Regions from separate parts of the Ensifer sp. Root558 genome, predicted to be linked through region 1. Evidence: riboswitches for the same ligand, from Rfam matches in the RefSeq annotation. Region 1 holds a riboswitch; each other region holds the start of a gene.
What was found. A riboswitch is a leader RNA that binds a small molecule or an ion and turns the genes downstream of it on or off. The one in region 1 is predicted to bind cobalamin.
Positions count from the first base shown of each region.

Region 2: another riboswitch for cobalamin. It lies ahead of ASD63_RS00150 (CbtB-domain containing protein); the one in region 1 lies ahead of nrdH (glutaredoxin-like protein NrdH).
Region 3: another riboswitch for cobalamin. It lies ahead of ASD63_RS22615 (aromatic ring-hydroxylating dioxygenase subunit alpha); the one in region 1 lies ahead of nrdH (glutaredoxin-like protein NrdH).

Region 1 is NZ_LMGC01000037.1:47,508-50,776, reverse strand. It holds gene ASD63_RS31305 (LysR substrate-binding domain-containing protein) at 1-632, opposite strand, end outside; gene ASD63_RS31300 (hypothetical protein) at 777-1,076, shown strand; cobalamin riboswitch at 1,331-1,557, shown strand; gene nrdH (glutaredoxin-like protein NrdH) at 1,944-2,165, shown strand; gene nrdI (class Ib ribonucleoside-diphosphate reductase assembly flavoprotein NrdI) at 2,178-2,594, shown strand; gene nrdE (class 1b ribonucleoside-diphosphate reductase subunit alpha) at 2,564-3,269, shown strand, end outside.
Region 2 is NZ_LMGC01000001.1:21,907-25,175, forward strand. It holds gene ASD63_RS00140 ((2Fe-2S)-binding protein) at 1-775, shown strand, start outside; gene ASD63_RS00145 (CbtA family protein) at 814-1,611, opposite strand; gene ASD63_RS00150 (CbtB-domain containing protein) at 1,809-1,985, opposite strand; cobalamin riboswitch at 2,026-2,288, opposite strand; gene ASD63_RS00155 (TetR/AcrR family transcriptional regulator) at 2,287-2,979, opposite strand; gene ASD63_RS00160 (NAD(P)H-binding protein) at 3,084-3,269, shown strand, end outside.
Region 3 is NZ_LMGC01000023.1:571,726-574,994, reverse strand. It holds gene ASD63_RS22625 (L-threonylcarbamoyladenylate synthase) at 1-730, opposite strand, end outside; gene ASD63_RS22620 (DUF6656 family protein) at 808-1,407, opposite strand; cobalamin riboswitch at 1,725-1,926, shown strand; gene ASD63_RS22615 (aromatic ring-hydroxylating dioxygenase subunit alpha) at 2,030-3,269, shown strand, end outside.

The DNA of each region.
Region 1 (3,269 bases):
TCGAAGATCAATTCGGTGCCGTTGCTTGCCGGCGGTTCGACGCCGGTTTCGATCATCCATCGCCGCCACCAGCTGGCGTTGCCGAAACGCCGGACCCTCAGAACGTCGGCGGGCTCCTTGAGCTGGTGCTTCTCCAGGAAGGAGGGCCTGCAGACAGGCACGTAATCGAGCGGAAACAAAGGAAAGACATCGTTGCCCGGCCAGTCGCCGGCGCCGCTGCGCACCGCGAGATCGACGGCGTCGCGCTTGAAGTCGACCAGCTCGGTCGACATGTGCACCCTGATGCTGATATTGGGATGCGCGGTCTGAAACGAGGCGAGGCGCTGGCCGAGCCAGCTCGAAACGACGGTCGGGAGCACGGAGATGTGCAGGTGATGCTCGGTCTTGTCGGCGATCTCCGAGAAGGCTGCCCCTAAGAGATCGATCGCTTCGGTCACCTTCGGCGCCAACTGCCGCCCGGCGCCAGTCAATCGCACCTCGCGCGGAAGCCGGACGAACAGCGGCGCGCCGATGCGATCTTCCAACAGCCGGATCTGATAGCTGACGGCCGCCTGCGTCATGCTGAGCTCTTCGGCGGCGCGGGTGAAACTCAGGTGCCTGGCGGCGGCCTCAAAAGCGCGCACCGCACTCATGGGAGGAATCTTGCTCATGGAACTGAGATAAGCATTCTTTATGCCAGCATGCGAGAAATCGCTTTGCGCGAAACGGCAAAAACCCTCACTTTTTTCGCGAACACACGACCTTTTAGAGAAGTGAGGATAGCAATGCTTAGCGCAATGCGATCAACGATTTACTATGTTCTGAACTGGGCCGATAAGACCCTCAGCCCCTCCGTTGCCATCGATACCTTCAACGAGTTCCAGCTCCGGGATATCGGCTTGACGCGGGACCAGGAGCACATTCGCCCGCGCATCGGCGATACAGCCGATCCGTGGCACTGGCCCAAGGAAGAGGCCTCATCCGTGCCGCAAACCTCGGCAGGCTGCAAGGGCGCGAGCAAGCCACGGGCCATGGCAGTCTCGCCGCGTGCGCAACCCGGCAAAAACAAGGACGTCAGCATCCTGCTCTGCGATTGAGCGAGTGCCGAGACGCGACGGGCCTGGATCGCCTAGTGCAGCATCCGGCCCGCGTGATGGCTCCATCGAAATTTCTCCCCAAAACCCTGCGAGCGCTGCGGCGCTTGTTGCCGTTTCGGCGGCGAGACGAAGCCCCCGACGGAGAGCCGGTTCAAAGCGCCGTTTACTCTCCGTTATCCACACTGCAAAAGAAAAGACCCTCCGCACGGGCCGTCCGGCACCTCACACCTATTGACGTAGATTTGCGATGAACTACTATATCTAGTGTTCGAGGTTCTTCCGATTCGCAAGGATTGGGAGCTAAGACGGGAATACGGTGCGCCGGCGGGTTTCCGCTGAGGCTATGCCGTAGCTGCCCCCGCAACTGTAGACGGCGAGCGACTGTCCGGATTTGGACCACTGAGGCATGAGGCCTCGGGAAGGTCGGGATGGAAGCTTTGACCCGTAAGCCAGGAGACCTGCCTCGATCACCAAACGTCCACGGGCGGGGTGTCCGGAGGGGTTGAGTGCGTGGCAGGATGAGCCTGCCCGATCGTCTCGACGTCTCCCCGGCAGCCCGTCGAAATCTTCGGGGTGAAGTCATGCCAGTTTCTTCCAGTTCAGATCCACCTTCTGCGGACGGGTGCGCGTTGTTGCGCGCCTGATTGAAAGGCCGCGCCTTGAAAACCCGCATCCGCGGAATTCCTGAGCGCCCCACCAAAACGAGCCGGCCCGGTTGCGTAACCGACCTTGGGCCAGCTTGACGACGTCAACTCCGGTCGAGTCGACCGGGGAGCGATGTTTCGTGTCCAATCGCCAACACCACGGTTCGCGTTCGCGCGATCCGACGACTTTTTGCGCCCATTTGCCAGACCCTACGAGGAACCCATGTCGATCACCGTCTACAGCAAACCAGCCTGCGTCCAATGCACCGCCACAACCCGTGCGCTCGACCGCCAAGGCATCGATTATCGCATCGTCGATATCTCCGAGGATTCCGATGCATTCGCGCTGGTGCAGGGTCTTGGCTATCGGCAGGTCCCGGTCGTCGTCGCCGGCGAGCGGCATTGGGCGGGTTTCCGCCCGGACATGATCAGCGCGCTTTCCTGAAGGACGCGGGCGATGGGCCTGATCGTCTATTTTTCCAGTCGCTCGGAAAACACCCATCGCTTCGTCGAAAAGCTCGGCCATCGCGCCGCACGCATACCGCTCAGGGAAGGTAAGGACACACTTACGGTCGCAGAGCCCTATGTGCTGATCGTGCCGACCTATTGCGGCGACGATGGCCGCGGGGCGGTGCCGAAGCAGGTCATCCACTTCTTGAACGACGCGGGCAACCGCTCTCACATCCGCGGCGTGATCGCAGCGGGCAACAGCAATTTCGGCGCGACCTACGGGATCGCCGGCGACGTGATTTCGGCCAAGTGCCGGGTACCCTATCTCTACCGGTTCGAGCTGCTCGGGACCGACGAGGACGTCGCCAATGTCAAAAACGGGATGGAACGATTTTGGACGTCACGACACTCGAACGCCCCTTGAAGGCGACGGAAGCAGCGCTCGACTATCATGCGCTGAACGCAATGCTGAACCTCTATGACGAAGAGGGACGGATCCAGCTCGACAAGGACCGGCAGGCGGCGAAACAGTACTTCCTCCAGCACGTCAACCAGAACACGGTGTTCTTCCATAACCTCCGGGAAAAACTCGATTATCTGGTGACCGAGGGCTATTACGAGCAGGAAGTGCTGGACCAGTATTCCTTCAACTTCGTGCGCGATCTCTACGATCATGCCTATTCAAAGAAGTTCCGCTTTCCGACCTTCCTCGGGGCGTTCAAATACTACACGTCCTATACGCTGAAGACCTTCGACGGAAAGCGCTACCTGGAGCGCTACGAAGACCGTGTCTGCATGGTGGCGATGGCCTTGGCGCGCGGCAACGAAGGGCTTGCCCGCGATCTCGTCGACGAGATCATCTCCGGCCGCTTCCAGCCGGCAACGCCGACTTTCCTCAACGCCGGCAAGAAGAGCCGCGGCGAGCTCGTCTCCTGCTTTTTGCTCCGGATCGAGGACAACATGGAGAGTATCGGCCGCGCCATCAATTCGGCGCTGCAGCTTTCCAAGCGCGGTGGCGGCGTGGCGCTGTCGCTCACCAACATCCGCGAGATGGGCGCGCCGATCAAGCAGATCGAGAACCAGTCATCCGGCGTCATCC
Region 2 (3,269 bases), on a different contig from region 1:
TCTGCGTGCCCAGTTTCCCGAGGCTGCCGTCTCGCTCGGGCCGGCGGCCAGTGATTTCAGCGCGCCGGGCGACTTCTGGGCTGCGGGCAGCGCTGGCCTTGAGGCGGGGCTCGCCTATCAGGATTTCTTCGGGGTCGGCATGACCGACCGGATCCGGGCGGCGCATCTGATCGCCTTCTATAGCCGCCAGCTGAGCGTGGTCCTTGGCGCGTTCCATCTCGGCGCCGGGTTGCAGGCGGAGGTGGCCGGCATTCGTTTCGAGGATTGGACGCGGCTTCACCGTGGCGTCGAAGTCGCGGGCAAGCGCTATCATTTTCGCCTGCATCCGCCGGCGACGGAGCGCCAGGGTGGCGAAGGCGTCAGCGCATTCGAACCGGGCTTCATCGCCCATCTGGCACCCGTCGTTGCGGTTCTGAAAGCGCGAGCAGGGCTGTCGAGCGGGGCGCAATGGCGGCTCGCGGCTGATGCCCTGGCCGGCGCGTTCCTGGAAATCGGCCGCGCGATCGGCGACGAGGCGCGCGGCATGGCCGAGGCGCTGGCGATCGTCAAACGACCGGGTTCGCGGCTCTACTCAGAGGAGCTCTGCTACGAGCAGATCGCGGCTCTCGATCCGGCAAGCGGCGCTCAGCTGTCGCGCCAGTATCGGATCCGTTGCGGCTGCTGTCTCTACTTCAAGACGGAAGGGGGCAGTTTCTGCGACACCTGCGTGCTGCTGGAGCCGGAAGATCGCCGCGCGCGGCTGGCGGCGCATCTCATGCAAAACGGCGGGACCTGAACCCCGCCGTCGCTTTGCTGACGATCTGTGATCAGTGATCACTGTGCCTTGACGAAGCGCTCGTTGATGAAGCCGGAGACGACGCCGAGCACGATCCAGAAGGCAAGCGTGGTGGCGAGTGCGGCAACCGCAAACTCGGCGCCGAGCACGGCCGGAACGTTGCTGGTGATATCGAGCGGCTGCGGCGCGCCGTAGACATGGGGTGCTGCGATCGCCACCAGGCCTGCGACCTTGGAGACGATCTCCTCGCGCAGGACGACGAGATAGAGGCCGACGGCGGAGAGCGCCACGGTCACCAGCCACCAGGTCTGGCGGTCGCCGAGTTCGGCTGCCGGAAAGCCCGGCAGTTCCGGCGGCAGACCGATCGCCGGCAGCATGTGCACGGCAAGCCAGCCGCAGGCGCCCCACAGCGCGCCGTTCCTGAGCGTGATCGGGTAGCCGATCACCAGGCTGACGCCGGCGAGCAGCAGGCCGAAGCCGGAACCTGTGACGAGGTTCGCCATCAGCGTGCCGGAGAAGCGGCTCATGCCGAACATGATGCCGCCTTCCTCATGCTCGCCCTCATGGGCATAGGCCGGGGTGATCGGCGACAAAGCGTCGAGGAAAGCGCCGAACGGCGACACGGCTTTGAGCGACGAATGCTGGTCGTGGTTTTCTGCGGCCGGCTGTGCCGCACCCGGCTGGGCGGCGGGCTGTTCGGTGGCGGCCGGTGCCTCGCCTTCGAATTCTTCTGCATGCAGGATCAGCGGTGTGACGCGCAGTTCCTGGGCGCCGGTCATGAAGACACCGGCAATCAATCCAGCCACGATCGCGGCCAGAAGCGTTCTGACAATCATCTTGAAATCCCTCGATAACGACAAAAGCCACGCCCTGTGGCGTGGTCCTTGAGCCTTCCCATTTTCCCAATGCTGCGGATGGCCTTCGCGCGCCGGAAAAACCGGGATGCACGCAGGCCTCCATCCGGCTCAGGCCGGATGCGTTCAGGTCCGCAGATTGTTCGATGCGGAACGTTGTTCACGTTCCGGCGCATCGGTCAGTGGCAGGGGAAGCCGTAGGAGTGGCGAGTGTCGTGCGCCGTGTCGTGCAGCACTGCCGAGTTGGCAAGGCCGGCGCCAAAGACGAGGAATGCGCCGATGAAGAGCGCGATGACGCCAGCGGTCAGACGATCGCTGAGGGAGAGCGGGGTGCTCGAAATGGTAGACGTAGCCATGACAACCTCCGTGATGGCATCGGGAAATTCCCGGTTGGGCCCTATGCCCGTATCGAGTGGCAGGTTTCCTGGCTCACGGCGTTGGGCTCGATGCCCTCGATCTGCCTCGCCTTCCCAGCTCGGCCGCCCTCTCGCGGTCTTGCCAGTGGCTTCTTCCGGATCGCTCCGGAACGGTGGATCGACGTCGCTCTACAGTCGCGGGGTCGGCCGTGATTTGAATGCCCAGCTTGGGTCCATCCGTCACATTCCCGTTTACTCCCGAAACACGTTCGCGTCCCGGGAACCAATCGATCCCAGATGATTAGGATTGTGTCATGGAGTTGTCAATTGAGTGCGCGCCGCCGCGCGGTCCATCCGCGACAAAATCCTTGATGGTCATGCGTTTGTAGGCTTCGACGATCTGGTCACCCTCGGCCCGGTCGACCGAGACTGCAAGTCGCATGGTGCAGTCGCCGAGATGCATGATCAGGAAGGCGGCGCTGTCGATCTCTTCGCGCGGCGTCTCCGGCACAAGGCAGGCCCAGACATCGGCAAGCAGCTTTCCGCCGGCGCGGCTTTGCGCAAGATCGATCTCGCGCAGTGCCTTGTCGGCCTGCATCGCCGACCAGATGTCGCGCATGACCGGCTCGGCGAGGAACATGTCGTAGTAGATGTCGAACAGCAGCGAGAAGGCGTCGCGCAGTTCGGCTATCGACGTGACCTTTGCCAGTTCGGCCGCGATGCACTCGTTGCAGACCGCATTGTAGCGCTCGGCCAGCGTGCGCACGATTGCCGCCTTGTCGGGGAAGTACTGATAAAGCGAGCCGATCGAGATCCCCGCCTTTTCAGCGACTTCGCTCATGCGCATGGCGTCGCTGCCCTTCTCCTGGATGAGCGCCGTCGCGCAGGCAAGGATCTGCTCGACGCGCTCGCGGCTGCGCTTCTGGCTCGGCGTCCGGCGCAGCGCAGGCTCGTCGTCGGCGGGAAGCGTGGCGGGACTTGCATCTGGAATCATGAGTAATGCTCACATTTTGACTTGACTCCTAAAATACGAGGATTTATCACATTTGCAAATGTGAGAGATGCTCATGTTTGTTGGTGGAACCTCAGGAGGAAGCGATGTCTCAGAAAGTCACACTGGTTTTGGGCGGTACCGGCAAGACGGGGCGGCGGGTGGCCGATCGCCTTCGGGAGCGGGGCGTAGCGGTCCGCATCGGCGCCCGTTCGGCGTCGCCTTCCTTCGATTGGACGGATGAGGCGACCTGGACGCCCGCCCTTGAAAATGTCGATCGCATCTATGTCTGC
Region 3 (3,269 bases), on a different contig from region 1:
CCTCGGCGGCATCGAGCCGGACGGCAGCGCCGGGCGCGTAGTGCGAGGCGAGCATGCCCGGCGCCTCGATCGTCGCTCCCGCCGTCTCCGGCCGGGTCACCGGACGACCAAGCAGGCGTTCGATCTCGGCGGCATCGAGGCCACCCGGCCGAAGCAACCGGATCTCGTCGCCGTCGACCTTGATGATCGTCGACTCAAGGCCGATTTGGGCCTGGCCGGCGTCGAGGATCAGCTTCAGTTTGTCGCCGAGATCGGCTTCCACATGGACCGCACTGGTCGGGCTGATTTTGCCCGACGTATTGGCACTGGGCGCGGCCAGTGGTCGCCCGAAGTGAGCGATTACCCGGCGCGAGAAACCGTCGGGCATGCGGATGCCGAGCGTGTCGAGGCCGGCGGACGCCAGCGCATGAACCGTGCTGTCGGCGCGCTGCCGAAGGATCAGCGTCAGCGGGCCGGGCCAGAAGGCTTCGGCCAGCTGCCTCGAAATCGGATCGAAATGCACATGGGCTTCGGCCATCGCCATGTCGGAAACATGCGAGATCAGCGGATTGAAGCGCGGGCGCCCCTTCATCTCGTAGATGCGACTGATCGCATCGGGATTGGTAGCGTCGGCGGCAAGGCCGTAGACGGTCTCGGTCGGAATGGCGACCGGCTCSCCTTCGCCAAGAACGGCGCAGGCGCGCGCGATCGCGCGGTCCGGTTCTCTATCCGTGTCGATGATCTCAGCCATGCCGTTTCCTTTCCGACGCTTCCTTAACGGACGCACCGGAAAAACAGAACGATTTTCTTTGAAGGAACCGGTTCGGCTCAGAGGCTGCGAATGATGCGACGCAACGCGTCATCCTTGGCGCCAAGCATCAGTACGTTTTTCAGCGCGACCTTGGGATCATCCGTGCGAAACAGCAGCCCGTTGTCACGAAAGTTGCGGTTGATGACCATTTGCCCGGCTTGGGCGCCCGGTTCGATGGCGACGGCGAAGTACATGCGTGAATAGCCGGGCTGGATACTCTCGAAAAAATGCGTCTCGTCGCCCAGGTTGCAGAAGAAGTTGGCGAAGTAGAAGGACCAGGTGATGTCCTTGGAGGGAGTAACCGGCGTACGCGCCGCCGTCACGTGACAGTAGCCGAGATGCGGCCGGCCGACGAGCGTGCGGTGGAAGATCATCTTCGGGAACTGGATCGAGTTGTGGAACCCGTTGATCCGCTTATGGGTCGTGTCGCCGGCGGTGCTGAGCTTCTTGCCCGTCCTGTCTGCGACTTCCTCATAGCTCAAATACCGGCGTTCGCTCGGCAACCATTGCCTGCGGTTGATCCGGCCCGTACGCAGGAATTCGGTATGAACCGCCACCTTCGGCGGGATTGTCGGCAGCTTCTCGGCTGTCGCGTCGTAGTATCTCAACTTTGCCATGATCGTCAGCGCGCCATCTGCCTGCCTGCAGGACCTCTCTCGTCCGCCGGCTAGGCTAGCGGCTCATGGTTAATGAATGATTTCGTCCTGGCTGCATCATTAGCGTTCTCTATCTGACGCGATGTCGCAAACGGGCGAAGCCCTCCCGCATCTGCGCCGACCGCGCCGCAAAAGTCGGCAATTGCCCAAGATGTGATCTATCTATATGTTTGCAATGTAAAAATTCTAAGACGGTGGCCTTTTGTGGCGGTTTTTTCCGTGTCGTCATTCTGGAATTGGATGTCGCTATCGGGCAGCTGCCAAGGTGACTTCCGCGATTACATATCCTTACTCAAGGTGCCGTCTTCGAAGGGAAGATGGAGAATTGGGAAGCCGGTCAAATCCCGGCGCTGCCCCCGCAACGGTGGTGGAGCGAAAGCCTCGGCAAAGGCCACTGGACGGTTCGTCCGGGAAGGCGCCGGGCAGGTCCGAAAGGACGGCTCCTGAGCCCGGAAACCAGCCTTGACGGACATAACCGTAACGGGTTGCGGCGGGCAGCCGGATCGGAGCCTCAAACGCATGGGCGTGCGCCCGTGCGGGTTCCTGTCCTGCCTCTCCGAAACATGGCGCATGAGGACAGGACATGGACACCAGAAACGATATGCTTCGAAAGCTGAAGGGCAGGCAGGACGGCTACAGCCTCGACCGGGCCTTTTACATCGATCCCGACTACTACAGGCAGGATCTGGAAAACATCTGGTACAAGGATTGGCTGTTTATCGGCCATGACTGCGAGATCCCGCGGGCCGGCAATTACTTCACCGTCCAGGTCGGCGACTACCCCGTTGTCATCACCCGCGACCGCCAGGGCGCCATCCGGGCTCTGCACAATTCCTGCCGCCACCGCGGCTCGCGCGTCTGCACGCAGGCGAAAGGCTCGTCGGCAAAGCTTGTCTGTCCCTATCACCAGTGGACCTACGAACTCGACGGCTCGCTGCTCTTTGCCCGGCAGATGGGAGAGGATTTCGACAAGGCCGCCCACAGTCTGAAGCCGATCCATTGCGAAACGGTCGGCGGCTACATCTTCATCAACCTGTCGGAAAAGCCGATGGATTTCACGGCGTTCCGCGACATGGCCTTGCCGTATCTCGCGCCGCATCGGCTCGGCGAAACCAAGGTCGCGTTCGAAAGCACCATCATCGAGAAGGGCAACTGGAAGCTCGTCTGGGAAAACAACCGCGAATGCTACCATTGCGCCGCCAATCATCCGGAACTCTGCCGCACCTATCCTGAGGCGCCGACGGCGACCGGGGTGCAGGGCGCCAAGGATGATCCTGTGATCGCCGAACATTGGGCGAAGTGCGAGGCCGAGGGCCTGCCGAGCGAATTTAAGATGTCGCCGACCGGTCAGTTCCGCGCCGCCCGCATGCCGCTTGTCGACAATGCCGAAAGCTACACCATGTCGGGCGCCCGCGCCGTCAGGCGGGCCCTGTCCGCCGACGTCTCCCAGAGCCAGATCGGCACGCTCTTGATGTTCCACTATCCCACCACCTGGAACCATGTGCTCGCCGACCACGCCATCACCTTCCGGGTGCTGCCGCTCGGGCCCGAACTGACGCAGGTGACGACGAAGTGGCTCGTCAACAAGGATGCGGTCGAAGGCGTCGACTACAATCTAGATGAACTGACGCATGTCTGGACCGAGACCAACGACCAGGACCGTCAGATCGTCGAGGAAAATGCCTTCGGCATCCGCTCACCGGCCTATGAGCCCGGTCCCTATTCGCCCGAGCACGAGGGTGGCGTGATGCAGTTCGTCGAGTGGTACTGCAAGTTCATGGAGCAGCGCCTTGCCGGCGACGCGGCTCCGCTTTCAAGGGTCG